Regions from separate parts of the Streptomyces sp. NPDC002776 genome, predicted to be linked through region 2. Evidence: riboswitches for the same ligand, from Rfam matches in the RefSeq annotation. Region 2 holds a riboswitch; the other holds the start of a gene.
What was found. A riboswitch is a leader RNA that binds a small molecule or an ion and turns the genes downstream of it on or off. The one in region 2 is predicted to bind cyclic di-AMP.
Positions count from the first base shown of each region.

Region 1: linked by a shared signal. The riboswitch ahead of ACWD11_RS30165 (transglycosylase family protein) and the one ahead of ACWD11_RS22925 (C40 family peptidase) in region 2 are both predicted to bind cyclic di-AMP.

Region 1 is NZ_JBSFVG010000020.1:25,763-33,350, forward strand. Features, by position in the region: gene ACWD11_RS30155 (cytochrome P450 family protein) at 1,445-2,716, shown strand; gene ACWD11_RS30160 (transglycosylase family protein) at 2,898-3,896, shown strand; cyclic di-AMP (ydaO/yuaA leader) riboswitch at 4,073-4,251, shown strand; gene ACWD11_RS30165 (transglycosylase family protein) at 4,255-4,953, shown strand; gene eno (phosphopyruvate hydratase) at 5,254-6,534, shown strand; gene ACWD11_RS30175 (FtsB family cell division protein) at 6,630-7,106, shown strand; gene ACWD11_RS30180 (DUF501 domain-containing protein) at 7,130-7,588, shown strand, end outside.
Region 2 is NZ_JBSFVG010000011.1:163,665-171,252, reverse strand. Features, by position in the region: gene ACWD11_RS22940 (urease subunit alpha) at 1-1,193, opposite strand, end outside; gene ACWD11_RS22935 (urease subunit beta) at 1,186-1,497, opposite strand; gene ACWD11_RS22930 (urease subunit gamma) at 1,508-1,810, opposite strand; cyclic di-AMP (ydaO/yuaA leader) riboswitch at 2,549-2,674, shown strand; gene ACWD11_RS22925 (C40 family peptidase) at 2,678-3,151, shown strand; gene ACWD11_RS22920 (ATP-binding protein) at 3,280-3,738, opposite strand; gene ACWD11_RS22915 (helix-turn-helix domain-containing protein) at 3,951-4,817, shown strand; gene ACWD11_RS22910 (DUF397 domain-containing protein) at 4,827-5,054, shown strand; gene ACWD11_RS22905 (8-amino-7-oxononanoate synthase) at 5,142-6,269, opposite strand; gene bioB (biotin synthase BioB) at 6,417-7,588, shown strand, end outside; gene ACWD11_RS22895 (adenosylmethionine--8-amino-7-oxononanoate transaminase) at 7,585-7,588, shown strand, end outside.

The DNA.
Region 1 (7,588 bases), on a different contig from region 2:
ACGGTGGATCTGACCTGCGACTGGAGCGAGACGGAACTCGCACGGCTCGCGCAGGCGGAGGACCCGCGGCTCAGGGACGCGGTGCGCCGGCGCGGTGAGCTGGGCGTCACGCAGTTCCTGGCGGCGGGACCGGAGTTGTGGGAGGAGTGGCGCCGGGCGAGCCGTCCCGACGGGCGGGCCGACGGTCACCTGCTGGTGCGGGCGGCCATCGACGCGGCCCGTTGCGGAGTCACCAGTGGCCTGTCGCCCCGGACCTGGGAATTCCTGATCAACGTACGGCAGATGTACGGGAGCGGGTGCGCGCTGGCGACCCCCGTCTCGCAGGAGGACCTGGACTGGGCGGCCAAGCCGCGGCTGGGAGTCTCGGGGCTGCTGGTGCCGGGTCCCGAGAAGGACACCTGGCAGGCGTGCGGGACGCTGGTCGCCGACGCGATCCGCTGTCCCGACCTGCCGCCGCTGACTCCTCATCTGTGGGGGTCGATGGCCTGGATGGCGGCGAGGTACGACCTGCCCGAGCGCGACGAGGTGTTCCGGGCGGCTCGCGAGGCGGTGCGGATCCCGGCCGAGGCGGGGGACTCCGTCGCCCCGACGATCCTCGCCTTCCTGTCGACGTGGGCCGGCGACGCCCCCGAGGCGCTGCGCTGGTGGGGCGAGGTCGCGGAGCAGGACGAGCGAGAGGCGTACATGCCCGGGCGGTACCTGCTGCTGGAGCAGGGCAAGCTGACCGAAGCCCTTCCCCATATCCAGAGGGCGGCCGAGGCGGGCAGCCGGGAGCCGGCCCAGGAACTCGGGTTCCTGCTCCTCGCGCGCGCCCTGCACTGGCTAGGCGTCGCGGCCGAGCACGGCAACCCCGCCGCGGCCGAGGCCCTCCCCGCACTCCGCGCGGCCCTCACGGACCAGCGACTCCTGTCGGCCCTGGCCCACCACACCCCCGACCCCACGCCCCCGTCCCCCGGCCCCCACTCTCAGCCGGACGCGCCATCACCCACGCCCTGGACGAAATCCGCGCCCGAAACCCCACCACGCAGTAACCCCGCCAGGGCCCAACACCGCCACACGCGCAGAGAGGCAGAGAGTAGGGGGACGGACTCTCCTCAGCAGAGCCGCCAAGACCCACCCCGGCCCACCGGGCCGCCTCCGCCGGGCCCACCCATCCACCCGCCGCCGGCTCCCGCCCTCCAGCTCGCGCAGAGAAGGGGTGGCTCTCCCCGGCGGGCCCCGACAAGAAGCCGAGCACGGCCTCACGGCGCCTTGGCCCGCCCAGCCACCCACCCCCTCGCCCCGCCCAGCGAAGCCCCCGCCCCCCGCCGGATACCGTCAAGGAGTGACCGACCACCCCACCCCCGCCCCCAATCCAGACCGCGCCGCAACCCCCGCAGCCACCCCCACCCCCGCCTCGGCCTGCCCCGTCACCCCCACCCCAGACGGTGCCGCAACCCCCGCAGTGCCCCCTCCTCCCGCCCCCGACCTCTTCACCTGGGAGTTCGCTGCCGATCCCTACCCCGCATACGCCTGGCTGCGGGAGTACGCCCCCGTGCGTCGGACTACGTTGCCCAGTGGGGTGGAGGCGTGGCTGGTCACGCGGTATGCCGATGCCAAGCAGGCGTTGGCCGATCCGCGGCTCAGCAAGAACCCCGCGCATCACGACGAGCCCGCGCACGCCAAGGGCAAGACCGGTATCCCCGGTGAGCGCAAGGCCGAGCTGATGACGCATCTGCTCAACATCGACCCCCCGGACCACACCCGGCTGCGACGGCTCGTCAGCAAGGCGTTCACGCCACGCCGGGTCGCCGAGTTCGCCCCGCGCGTGCAGGAGCTGACCGACCACCTCATCGACCAGTTCGCCGACCGGGGATCCGCCGACCTCATCCACGAGTTCGCCTTCCCGCTCCCCATCTACGCCATCTGCGACCTGCTCGGCGTCCCGCGTGAGGACCAGGACGACTTCCGGGACTGGGCGGGCATGATGATCCGCCACCAGGGCGGCCCCAGGGGCGGAGTCGCGCGGTCCGTGAAGAGGATGCGCGGCTACCTCGCCGACCTCATCCACCGCAAGCGCGCGGCCCTGCCCGACACCCCCGCGCCCGGCGAGGACCTCATCTCCGGTCTCATCCGCACCTCCGACCACGGCGAGCACCTCACCGAGAACGAGGCCGCCGCCATGGCCTTCATCCTTCTCTTCGCGGGCTTCGAGACCACGGTCAACCTGATCGGCAACGGCACCTTCGCCCTGCTGACCCACCCCGACCAGCGGGCCCGCCTCCAGCAGTCCCTCGCCGCACAGGAGACGGCCCTCCTCGAAACCGGCGTGGAGGAACTCCTCCGCTACGACGGCCCCGTAGAACTCGCCACCTGGCGCTTCGCCACGCAGCCGCTCACCGTCGGGGGCCAGCACATCGCCCCGGGCGACCCGGTCCTCGTCGTGCTCGCCGCCGCCGACCGGGACCCCGAGCGGTTCGCCGACCCCGACACGCTCGACCTCTCCCGCCGCGACAACCAGCACCTCGGCTACGGCCACGGCATCCACTACTGCCTCGGCGCCCCGCTCGCCCGCCTGGAGGGCCAGACCGCACTGGCCACCCTCCTGCGCCGCCTCCCGGACCTCCGGCTCGCGGTGGAACCGGACGAGCTGCGCTGGCGCGGCGGCCTCATCATGCGCGGACTGCGCACCCTCCCGGTCGAGTTCACCCCGGTCGAGTTCACCCCGAGCGACTGAGCCGGCCGCCTCGACGGACCGTCAGGTCAAACCTGACACACCCTCAAGTCTGTGATCTTCACGTGATCTGCGCGGCATTAACTTGTGACAAGTGATCGTCTGCCGATACGTTCACTCGTCAGCGCGGCGCCTCGCGTCAACGGCGCCGCGCCGGTCCCCGCTGTCTTCGAAAGGCCCTCGCATGCTCTCCGGGAACGGTCGTCACCGTCGCCCCCGCCAGGCCCCGGCTCTCCTCGTCGCGGCCGGAGTGACCGGCTCCGCCATCGCCATCCCGCTCCTCGGCGCCTCGGGCGCCAGCGCGGCCGAGGGCACCACCTGGGACCGGGTCGCGGAGTGCGAGAGCGGTGCCTCCTGGAGCGAGGACAGCGGCAACGGCTACTACGGCGGCCTCCAGATCACCCAGGAGAACTGGGAGCGGTACGGCGGCACGCGGTACGCCGCCTCCGCGGACCAGGCCAGCCGCTCCCAGCAGATAGCCGTCGCCGAGCGCATCCTCGCCGACCAGGGCCTCGCCGCCTGGCCGACCTGCGGCCCGCTCTCCGGTCTCGACACCGAGTCGGGTTCGGTCGACATCGACACCGGCGTCGCGGAGGATGAGTCCGCTTCGCCCGAATCGTCGGAGTCCGCCAACTCCTCCGGCTCATCTGATTCGTCCGGTCTGCTGGACCCGCTCGACGGCGATTCCGCGGATTCGGAGCCCAGCTCCTCCCCGTCGACCGAGGCCACGGACAACTCGAACAACTCAACCAAGTCGGACAAGTCCTCCGAATCCACGGAGTCCGCCGAGTCGGTCGAGTCGTCACAATCCTCCGATACTGCCCCCTCCGTGGAGGCCGACAGTGAGTCCTCGGCCACTCCCGGGCGGGACAACCCGGACAACTCCGGCCGGATCGAGGGTGATTCCGCCCTCACCGACACCGGCTCCAGCGGCACCGGGCGCCACCGCGGCGAACCCGCCGACGAGAGCGCCGGCCGCAGCGGCGAGGAAGGCGCGTCGGACGGCTCGTACGTCGTCCGGGCCGGCGACAGTCTCGTCGGCATCGCCGACTCCCTTGACGTGAACGGCGGATGGCGCGGGCTCTACGCCGCCAACCAGGAGACCGTCGGCACCGATCCGGACCTCATCATCCCCGGTCAGACCCTTGAAGTAGGGGTCGAACCGGGCGAAAAGCAGCGGTAGTTCACGTCACGCTTCGCGCTGAATGTCCGGTTTGGCGAAAGTGTGGGATGAGTCTCAGAAGCCCTGATCGTCTTTGAAATTCGGCGGATCGCGTGTCTACCGTCGGGACCGCTCGTCAACACGAGCCCCGGCTGCCGCAACGCCGAATCCTGCCAGCGGCCGTACGGGAACAGTCGTCGCGTCATGCGCCGCAGGCAGGAGCGGGGGACCCAAGGTAGGCGCCGGGTCCGGCAGTCGAGGCGACTCGACACCGGAACCGGCTTGGGGTGAAGCCGCGCACCGCGAGGTGCACGGCCGGGCAACTCAACCGGCCCGAACCCGACAGCTCACCTCGCAGGCGTCGGTGAGGGGATCCACCATGCTGTTTTCCGGCAAGGGCAAGCACCGTCGTCCGTCCAAGGCCACTCGCGCCATCGCCATCGCCGGTGTCACCGGCGCCGCCGTCGCCGCTCCGCTGATGGCGGCCGGCAACGCCTCCGCCGCCACCGCCGCCGAGTGGGACGCCGTCGCCCAGTGCGAGTCCGGCGGCAACTGGTCCATCAACACCGGCAACGGCTACTACGGCGGCCTGCAGTTCTCGGCCTCCACCTGGGCCGCGTACGGCGGCACCCAGTACGCCTCCACCGCCGACCAGGCCAGCAAGGCCCAGCAGATCGAGATCGCCGAGAAGGTGCTCGCCGGTCAGGGCAAGGGCGCCTGGCCGCACTGCGGCACCGGCCTGTCGAGCGCCGCCTACACGGGCGGCTCCGGCACCGGCTCCAGCACCGGCTCCTCCTCCGAGAGCGGCACCGAGACCTCCACCCGCTCGACCGAGGAGCAGTCCGCCTCGCGTTCGACCGAGCGTCCGGCGCAGAAGCAGAAGACCGTCACCACCCCGACCGGCAAGAAGGTCAAGAAGGGCGACGGCGAGTACAAGGTCGCCACGGGTGACACCCTCAGCACCATCGCCGAGGAGAACGACGTCAAGGGCGGCTGGGAGAAGCTCTTCAAGCTGAACAAGGACATCGTGGCGGATGCCGACCTGATCTACCCCGGTCAGCAGCTGCACCTCAAGTAGTCCCGTAGCCGAACCACAGCGCGCTCATAGACGCCTGGTTCACACTGAAGACCTCGTGCGGGCCACCCCCGTCCCCACGAGCACCCCGCTCCGGTGCGTGTTCCCCCGTACGCACCGGAGCGGGGTTTTCTTTTCCGGTATGTCACCGTCCCTTTGTTCCGCTGCCGAACAATGGGTACCGTCTGTCCTTGTCCACGGGACGGTCGGTCGGCTGGCCTACGTCCCGCAGGCGGATAGGCTCTAGTCGCAAGGCTCACGTGCCCCGCACTTCCAGCGTCACATCCCAAGAAGGAGATGCTCGTGCCGTCCATCGACGTCGTCGTAGCCCGGGAAATCCTGGACTCCCGAGGCAACCCCACGGTCGAGGTCGAGGTCGGCCTCGACGACGGCAGCACGGGTCGTGCCGCCGTTCCGTCCGGCGCTTCCACCGGCGCCTTCGAGGCCATCGAGCTCCGCGACGGTGACCCCAACCGCTACCACGGCAAGGGTGTCGAGAAGGCCGTCCTCGCCGTCATCGAGCAGATCGGCCCCGAGCTGGTCGGCTACGACGCCACCGAGCAGCGCCTGATCGACCAGGCGATGTTCGACCTGGACGCCACCGACAACAAGGGCTCCCTCGGCGCCAACGCCATCCTCGGCGTCTCGCTCGCCGTCGCCCACGCCGCCTCCGAGGCCAGCGACCTGCCGCTGTTCCGCTACCTGGGCGGCCCGAACGCGCACCTGCTGCCGGTGCCGATGATGAACATCCTGAACGGCGGCTCGCACGCCGACTCCAACGTGGACATCCAGGAGTTCATGATCGCCCCGATCGGCGCGGAGTCCTTCTCCGAGGCGCTGCGCTGGGGCACCGAGGTCTACCACACCCTCAAGAAGGTGCTGAAGAGCAAGGGCCTGGCCACCGGCCTCGGCGACGAGGGCGGCTTCGCCCCGAACCTCGGCTCCAACCGCGAGGCCCTCGACCTCATCCTCGAGGCGGTCAAGGAAGCCGGTTACACCCCCGGCGAGCAGATCGCCCTCGCGCTCGACGTCGCCGCCTCCGAGTTCTACAAGGACGGCGTCTACACCTTCGAGGGCAAGGCGCGCTCCGCCGCCGAGATGACCGAGTACTACGCCGAGCTGGTCGAGGCGTACCCGCTGGTCTCCATCGAGGACCCGCTGTTCGAGGACGACTGGCAGGGCTGGCAGACCATCACCGAGAAGCTCGGCGACAAGGTCCAGCTCGTCGGCGACGACCTGTTCGTTACCAACCCGGAGCGCCTGGCCCGCGGCATCGAGGAAGGCGCCGCCAACGCGCTGCTCGTGAAGGTGAACCAGATCGGTTCGCTGACCGAGACCCTGGACGCCGTGGAGCTCGCCCAGCGCAGCGGCTTCAAGTGCATGATGTCCCACCGCTCCGGCGAGACCGAGGACGTCACCATCGCCGACCTCGCCGTCGCCACCAACTGCGGCCAGATCAAGACCGGCGCCCCGGCCCGCTCCGAGCGCGTCGCCAAGTACAACCAGCTGCTGCGCATCGAGGAGATCCTCGACGACGCCGCGGTGTACGCCGGTCGCTCGGCGTTCCCCCGCTTCAAGGGCTGAGCCTGCTGAAGGCATAGCCAGTCGTACGTACGTCCCCGTACTCGGTCCCGTACCGTGTGCGGGGACGTACGCGCGTGTGTGAACGGGAGTGAGAGATGGCCGTCAAGGACCGGGACCGTTTCTCCACCACGACCAGGATCCGGTTGCTCGGGGAGCAGACGGCGGCCCGTGTCTACCGCTCGCAGACCAAGCGGCAGGCCCGCCGCTCCCGGCTCACCGGCCGGGCGGCCCTGCTCGCCCTCGTCGTCTGCTCCCTGGTCGTCGCCCTCGCCTACCCGATAAGGCAGTACGTCGCCCAGCGCGCCGAGATCGCCGATCTGGAACAGCAGAAGCAGCAGGCCCGGCAACGGGTGGAGGAGCTGCGCGATCTCAAGGCCCGCTGGCAGGACGACGCCTACGCCGAGCAGCGGATCCGCGAGCGGCTGCACTATGTGATGCCGGGTGAGACCGGCTTCGTCGTGATCGACCCGGACGCGGCGAAGCAGGCGCGCACCGACCTGGGCACGGCGGACCGGCCCTGGTACGCGAACGTCTGGGACGGGGTCGACAAGTCCGACGCCGCCGACCGATAGATAGATAGAGACGAAAGACTGTGATGGAAACGCCCCCGCCCACCACTCCGCGGACCGAGCCGACCGACGCGGATGTCGAGGCCTTCAAGCAGCAGCTCGGCCGGCCGCCGCGCGGGCTGCGGGCCATCGCGCACCGGTGCCCGTGCGGGCAGCCGGACGTGGTGGAGACGGCGCCCCGGCTGCCGGACGGCACGCCCTTCCCGACGCTGTACTACCTGACGTGCCCGAAGGCGAACTCCGCGATCGGCACGCTGGAGGCGAACGGCGTGATGAAGGAGATGACCGAGCGTCTGGAGCGGGACCCCGAGCTGGCCGCCGCCTATCGCGCCGCGCACGAGGACTACATCCGGCGCCGGGACGAGATCGAGGAGCTGACGGGCTTCCCGAGCGCGGGCGGCATGCCGGACCGGGTGAAGTGCCTGCATGTCCTGGTGGCCCACTCGCTGGCGGCCGGCCCCGGGGTCAACCCGCTCGGCGACGAG
Region 2 (7,588 bases):
TCCCCGGGCAGTGCTCCCCGCCGCCCCTTCATCACATGCGCGGTCTGCCAGGTCCGCATGACGACCTCGCCGACGCGTCCCATGGCCTGCGAGTCGGAGGAGATGATCGAGATGGCGCCGAGGTCGTGCAGGATGTCCTCGGCGCCGATGGTCGAGGGCCGGATGCGGGACTCGGCGAAGGCGAGGTCCTCCGGCACCGCGGGGTTCAGGTGGTGGCACACCATCAGCATGTCGAGGTGTTCCTCGGCGGTGTTGACGGTGAACGGCCGCGTCGGGTTGGTGGAGCTGGGCAGCACATGCGGCTCGGAGACCACGGTCATGATGTCCGGCGCGTGCCCGCCGCCCGCGCCTTCGGTGTGGTAGGCGTGGATGCCCCGGCCGCCGATGGCGGCGAGGGTGTCACCGACGAACCCGGCCTCGTTCAACGTGTCGGTGTGGATGGCGACCTGGATGCCGGTGCGGTCGGCGACGGTCAGCGAGGCGTCGATGACGGCGGGCGTGGAGCCCCAGTCCTCGTGCAGCTTCAGCCCCATCGCGCCGCCGCGGATCTGCGACAGCATCGCCTCGTGCGAGACGGTGTTGCCCTTGCCGAGGAAGCCGACGTTGAGGGGGTACTGCTCCATTGCCTCCAGCATCCGCGCCAGATGCCAGGGCCCCGGCGTCACGGTGGTCGCCTTGGAGCCCTCGGCCGGTCCGGTGCCGCCGCCGATCAGCGTGGTGATCCCCGCCGCCAGCGCCTCGTCGGCGATCTGCGGGCAGATGAAGTGGACGTGCGCGTCGATGGCGCCGGCCGTGAGGATCCGGCCGTTGCCCGAGATGATCTCGGTCTCGGGGCCGATGACGAGGTCGGGGTGGACCCCGTCCATGGTGTCGGGGTTGCCCGCCTTGCCGAGGCCGGTGATCCGTCCGTCGCGGATGCCGACGTCCGCCTTGACGATCCCCCAGTGGTCGATCACGACCGCGCCGGTGATCACCGTGTCCGGGGTGCCTTCGGCGCGCGTGGCACGCGACTGTCCCATGGACTCGCGGATGACCTTGCCGCCTCCGAACACGGCCTCGTCACCGGAGAGTCCGGGGCCGCCGGAGCGGTCCTCCTCGATCTCGACCAGCAGATCGGTGTCGGCGAGCCGGATCCGGTCGCCGGTCGTCGGGCCGAACAGGTCGGCGTACGCGGCCCGGGAGATCTCAGGCATCGAGGGCACCTCCGGTCTCCCCGCGCAGTCCGGGCACGACGCGGGCGCCGGCCAGCGGGACGAGTTCGACGTCGACGGGGATGCCGGGCTCGAAGCGCACGGCGGTGCCGGCGGCGATGTTCAGGCGCTTGCCGCGGGCGGCGGCACGGTCGAAGTCCAGGCCGGGGTTGGCCTCGGCGAAGTGGTAGTGGGAGCCGACCTGGACGGGCCGGTCGGCGGCGTTCAGGACGGTCAGCCGGGTGACCTCGCGGCCCTCGTTGAACACGACGGGCTCGTCCGCGAACAGGATCTCTCCGGGAATCATCGCAGCCCCCTCAGACGATCGGTTCGTGGACGGTGACGAGCTTGGTGCCGTCCGGGAAGGTCGCCTCGACCTGGACGTCGTGGATCATCTCCGCGATGCCGTCCATGACGTCGTCCCGGGTGAGCAGCTTGCGTCCGGAGGCCATGAGCTCGGCGACCGTACGGCCGTCCCGCGCGCCTTCGAGGATGTGCGAGGTGATGAGGGCGACCGCCTCCGGGTGGTTGAGCCTGAGCCCGCGGGCCCGGCGCTTCTCGGCCACGTCGGCCGCCACATGGATCAGCAGTCTCTCTTGCTCGTGCGGGGTCAGTTGCACAGCCCACCTCACAGTCCTCGCTCCGGACCGTGCGGGGCCCGGTTGCCGCTGCCACGGGCAAAGTCCCTGGTGGCGTGGAGGGAGGCTAGTTGGACCGGGTTTCGGGCACGTTAACCGAGCTGTGACCCGTCAGGGGCCCAGGGCGCCGCCTCCGGAGCTGCCGGCCGGGCGGAAGCCGGTGGGGGGGCCGGGCGAGCGATCCGGCGGCCCGGACCGAGGAACTGACGCGCATTCGGGCCCCACGTCGGCGCGCGCACTGCGGGTGTTGGACGGCGAGCGCCGCACGGCTCGTGTCACGCTGCCGCCTCGCTCGGACAGTTGACGCAGGTGAGCCCGGTCCGGCCATTCGGCGATGGCGTCGAGGCGTCCGGACCGGAGTCGAAACGGACCAAAGGAGGTACCCCCTTTCGGCGTAGTCGTGTCTCCTGCCGTGGGCCCGTCAGGGTTGCGCAACGAGGCTAGGCCCTCACCCGAAAGAGACGTTCCGGTGCTGGTCCGGGCATCCTCCGTAGCCTCGACGCTGGTTCGAACGGAGCAGTGTCCACCCGAACGGGTGAGTGGTGAGTAACGCCACAAATCCCCGGTTCCGTTGGGATTTTCGGACATCCGTGAGCCAAGATCCCTGACTGACGACAAGCCCCCGCCACCACGGCGGGGCGATCCGGGCGGACGCCGAGTCCTGCCGCCGCCCGGATGACCGGTCGACAGGAGTGGATCGGCAGGAGTGGAGGACCCGAGCACGACGGGTCGCCGGCACGGATGTCCGTGCCGAGCAGCCCTTGGGGTGAAGCCGCATCGCGGCCGGGCAACTTCGCCAGCCCGAATCCGACAGGTCATCCTTCACAGGCGGCTGACGAAGGGTTGCGCATGACTGCGCTCAATCGTGTCCCGTCGCTCATGGCCCGGGCCGGTACGGCTTCGGCTCTGACCATCGCCGCCGTGGGCGGTTCGCTCGTGGCCCCGGGCCTCTCCGCGGAAGCGGAGGCGGCTACGCCGGCGACGAAGGCACTCCAGGTCGCGGCCTCCAAGAAAGGCTCCCCGTACAAGTACGGCGCCACGGGCCCGTACCGCTTCGACTGCTCCGGGCTCACGCTCTACTCGTTCAAGAAGGCGGGCAAGAAGCTGCCTCGTACGGCGGCCCAGCAGTACAACAAGACACGCCACATCTCCGCCAAGAGCCGCAAGGCCGGCGACCTCGTGTTCTTCCACTCGGGGTCGAACGTCTACCACGTCGGCATCTACGCCGGGAAGGGGAAGCTCTGGCACGCCCCGAAGACCGGGGATGTGGTGAGGCTGCAGAAGATCTGGACCAAGAGCGTCTGGTACGGCCGGGTGAGCTGACCGGCCGCCACCCGAAGGGCGGTGGCGCCCCTGACACGCCGCCGCCCTGACGGGTGCCCGAGTGACCGCCGCGAGGAGCCGGACCGCTCCCGGGGCGGTCAGCGCTGTACCGCCCGCAGGGGCGCTCGCTAGGGCTCCTGCTGACCGGCGGTGGTGACCGGCTGGGCCGGTACGGTCCAGGGAAGTTCGATGGAGACCGTCTTGCCGCCCTCACGGGTCGGCCTGACTCTGAGTCGGCCGCCGCACTCGGCGGTCAGCCAGCGGATGATGACCAGACCGCGGCCGTTGTCCTGCTGGACAGCGGCCGGCAGTCGTTTGGGGAACCGCGGGTGGCTGTCGGTGACCCCGATGCGCAGGTGTTCGTCATGGCTCAGTTCGAGGTCCACCGTGAAGGTGGGTGACTGGCCGAGGGTGTGCTGTACGGCGTTGGTGGCGAGTTCGGAGACGATGAGCCGGATGGTGTCGGCCACGTCCGTCCCTGCGGGCAGTCCCCATTCCTCGAGAGTGCTGACCACATAGCCGCGGGCCGCGGAGACCGAGGCGGGATCGCTCGGCAGAGTGACGGATGCTTCCAGATGGTCTGCCATGGCGGCGTCGTCCCTTTCCCACGGGACCGCGGTCCGACACGGAGCGGATGGTTCGAGTACGGTCCCGGACTGGTGCTTCCTCGCCAGACTGCCATTACCGCGCCGGTCACGGTGGCGATCCACCAAGATATGCATATATCTGTCGCTCGATGCGGTGAACTCTGCGACGCGAGAGCGTATTTGGGCGGCCCGGTTGAAGTAAGGAGTAGCGCATGCAGCACGGTCCCGCGGTACGCCGCCGGAAGCTGGGCGCCGAACTGCGTGCGTTGCGCGCCGGTGCGGGGCTCACCAGTGGTGAGGCGGCGCGGCTGGTGGGCTGGCACCAGTCGAAGGTCAGCCGGATCGAGACCGGCGCCAGCGGGGTGAAACCGGCCGATGTGCGGTTACTGCTGGACGCCTACGCCGTCGCCGACTCCCAACTACGGGAGTTGCTGCTGGTATTGGCGGGCTCCGACGACGGCGCGGGCCGGCACCACTGGTGGCACGCCTACCGCGGGGTGCTGCCGCCGACCTACCGGGACTTCATCAGCCTGGAGTCCCAGGCGAGCGCGTTGCGCACGCTGGAGACCTCCGTGGTGCCGGGGCTGCTCCAGACGCCCGAGTACGCCCGGGAGGTGACCCGGGCCGCGGTAGGCGGCCTGGACGACACGGACGAGCGCCTCGACACGCTGGTGGAAGTGCGGCTGGCCCGGCAGGACGTGCTGCGCGGCGAGCCGCCGCTGGAGCTGAGCGCGGTGCTCGACGAGGCGGTGCTGCACCGGGAGATCGGCGGCCCCGGGGTGATGGCCCGGCAGCTGTGGCAGCTGGTGGAGGCGGGACGCCTGCCACAAGTGCGGCTGCAGGTACTGCCGTTCACGGCCGGGGCGCACATCGGAGTCACCGGGCCTTTCGTTATTTTCTCATTTTCGCGCACTTCTGATCTGGACGTGGTTGTTCTCGACCACTTGACGAGTAGCCTCTACCTCGAACGGAAAGAAGACCTCCAGGCGTACACGGAGGCCTTCACCACCCTTCAGATCCACGCCCTTTCGCCCGAGGAATCGCTGGATTACATCGCCGGGCTAGCTGACGGCGCGTAAGGAGGCACCATGACTGCACTGCCTCGGAACGTACCTTCCAGTACCGAACTGCACGACGTGCAATGGCTGCGCAGCAGTTACAGCACGGGTGCGAACAACTGCGTGGAGACCGCTCGGCCGCTGACCGGCCCCTGCGCCGGACTGTTCGCCGTACGCGACTCCAAGGCCCCGGCCGGACCCGCGCTGCTCTTCTCCCCCGAGAGCTGGGCGGACTTCACGGCCGCGATCCGGTCCTGACAGTTGCGATCAGGTTCCGAGCAAGCACCGAGCAAGTTCTGATCAGCGTCCATCAGTTCCACGGCGGCAGGGCCGTGTCACGCCGACTCATGGTCGTGTCTCGCCGATGACCCGTACAGCGCGTTCGATCTGACCGCCCGTGAGATCCGCGCGGGCGGTCAGCCGCAGCCGCGAGATGCCGTCGGGCACGGAAGGAGGACGGAAGCAGCCCACGGCCAGACCCGCCGCCCGGCAGTCCGCCGCCCAGCGCAGAGCCCCCTCGGGGGACGGCGCGCGCACGGAGACGACCGCCGCGTCCGGACGCACCGCCTGATGGCCCGCGGCCGTCAGGCGGGCGTGCAGTTCGCTCGCCACCGCACGCGCCCGGGCCGCCCGCTCCGGCTCCCGGCGCAGCAGCCGCAGCGCCGCGAGGGCGGCACCGGCCGCGGCGGGGGCGAGTCCGGTGTCGAAGATGAACGTCCGGGCCGCGTTGACCAGGTGGTCGATGACCCGGGCCGGGCCGAGCACGGCACCGCCCTGGCTGCCCAGTGACTTGGACAGCGTCACCGTGACCACCACATCGTCGGCGCCGGCCAGCCCCGCCGCGTGCGGAGCGCCCCGGCCGCCGTCGCCGAGCACGCCCAGGCCGTGCGCGTCGTCCACGACCAGGCCCGCCCCGTACTCTCGGCACGCCTCGGCGAGCCCGGCCAGCGGGGCCGCGTCGCCGTCGACCGAGAAGACCGTGTCGGAGACGGCGACCGCCGGCCCGTCGTGCGTCCGCAGCGCCTTGCGCACGGCGTCCGGTTCGGCGTGCGCGACCACCTGGGTCGTGCCGCGGGCCAGCCGGCAGCCGTCGATCAGCGAGGCGTGGTTGCCGGCGTCGGACACGATGAGCGAGCCGTGCGGCCCGAGCGCGGTGACCGCGGCGAGGTTGGCCGCGTAGCCGGAGGAGAAGACCAGCGCCGCCTCGAAGCCACAGAAGTCCGCCAGCTCCCGCTCCAGCTCGCCGTGCAGCTGGGTCGTACCGGTGACGAGCCGGGAGCCGGTGGCGCCGCCGCCCCAGGTCCGCGCCGCGCGCGCGGCGCCCTCAGTGACGTCGGGGTGGTGGGTCAGGCCCAGGTAGTCGTTGCCGGCCAGATCCAGCAGCGGCGAGTCGGCCGGGCGAGGGCGCAGCGTCCGTACGAGTCCGGCGCGGCGGCGCAGCTCCGCCTGCTCGTCGATCCAGCCGAACGCCATGAGTCCTCCGGAGATTTTGTAGGCAGCGCACAGACACTAGCGGGACGACCAGGCACCCACGGTGTGGCAATACCCACACGTCGAAGGGGCCGAGTTGTACGAACTCTCCTTGGCCGGGGACCACTCCTTAGGACAGGATCAGCTCTCATGGACCTGCTGAACACGCTGCTGGACAAGGGGCTGCGGCGCGAGCTGCCGACCCGCGAGGAGGCCCTGGCCGTCCTCGCCACCTCCGACGACGACCTGCTCGATGTGGTGGCCGCGGCCGGCAAGGTGCGCCGGCACTGGTTCGGCCGCCGGGTGAAACTGAACTACCTGGTCAACCTCAAGTCCGGCTTGTGCCCCGAGGACTGCTCCTACTGCTCGCAGCGGCTCGGCTCGACCGCCGGCATCCTCAAGTACACCTGGCTCAAGCCGGACGAGGCCTCCAAGGCGGCGGCCGCCGGTCTCGCGGGCGGCGCCAAGCGGGTCTGCCTGGTGGCCAGCGGACGCGGCCCGACCGACCGTGACGTGGACCGGGTCTCGGACACCATCAAGGCGATCAAGGACCAGAACGAGGGTGTCGAGGTGTGCGCCTGCCTCGGGCTGCTCTCCGACGGCCAGGCCGAGCGGCTGCGCGAGGCGGGCGCCGACGCCTACAACCACAACCTCAACACCTCCGAGGCCACCTACGGCGACATCACCACCACCCACACCTACGCCGACCGCGTCGACACCGTGCAGAAGGCGCACGGCGCCGGTCTGTCCGCCTGCTCCGGTCTGATCGCGGGCATGGGCGAGAGCGACGAGGACCTGGTGGACGTGGTCTTCTCGCTGCGCGAGCTGGACCCGGACTCGGTGCCGGTGAACTTCCTGATCCCGTTCGAGGGCACCCCGCTGGCCAAGGAGTGGCACCTCACCCCGCAGCGCTGTCTGCGGATCCTGGCGATGGTGCGGTTCGTCTGCCCGGACGTCGAGGTGCGCATCGCGGGCGGCCGTGAGGTCCACCTGCGCACGATGCAGCCCCTCGCGCTGCACCTGGCCAACTCGATCTTCCTCGGTGACTACCTCACCAGTGAGGGCCAGGCGGGCAAGGCCGACCTGGAGATGATCGCGGACGCCGGGTTCGAGATCGAGGGCGCCGGCGAGGTGACGCTGCCCGAGCACCGGGTGAGCGGTGGGTGCGGTTCGCACGAGGGCGGCGGGGGCTGCGGTTCCGCCGCGCAGCCGGAGGGTGGCGGGAGCTGTGGTTCCGCCGCGCAGCCGGAGCCGGGCGAGGCCCGCACCGACCTGGTGGCCGTACGCCGTCGGGGTGCCGGAACGGACCTCGCGCCCAATGC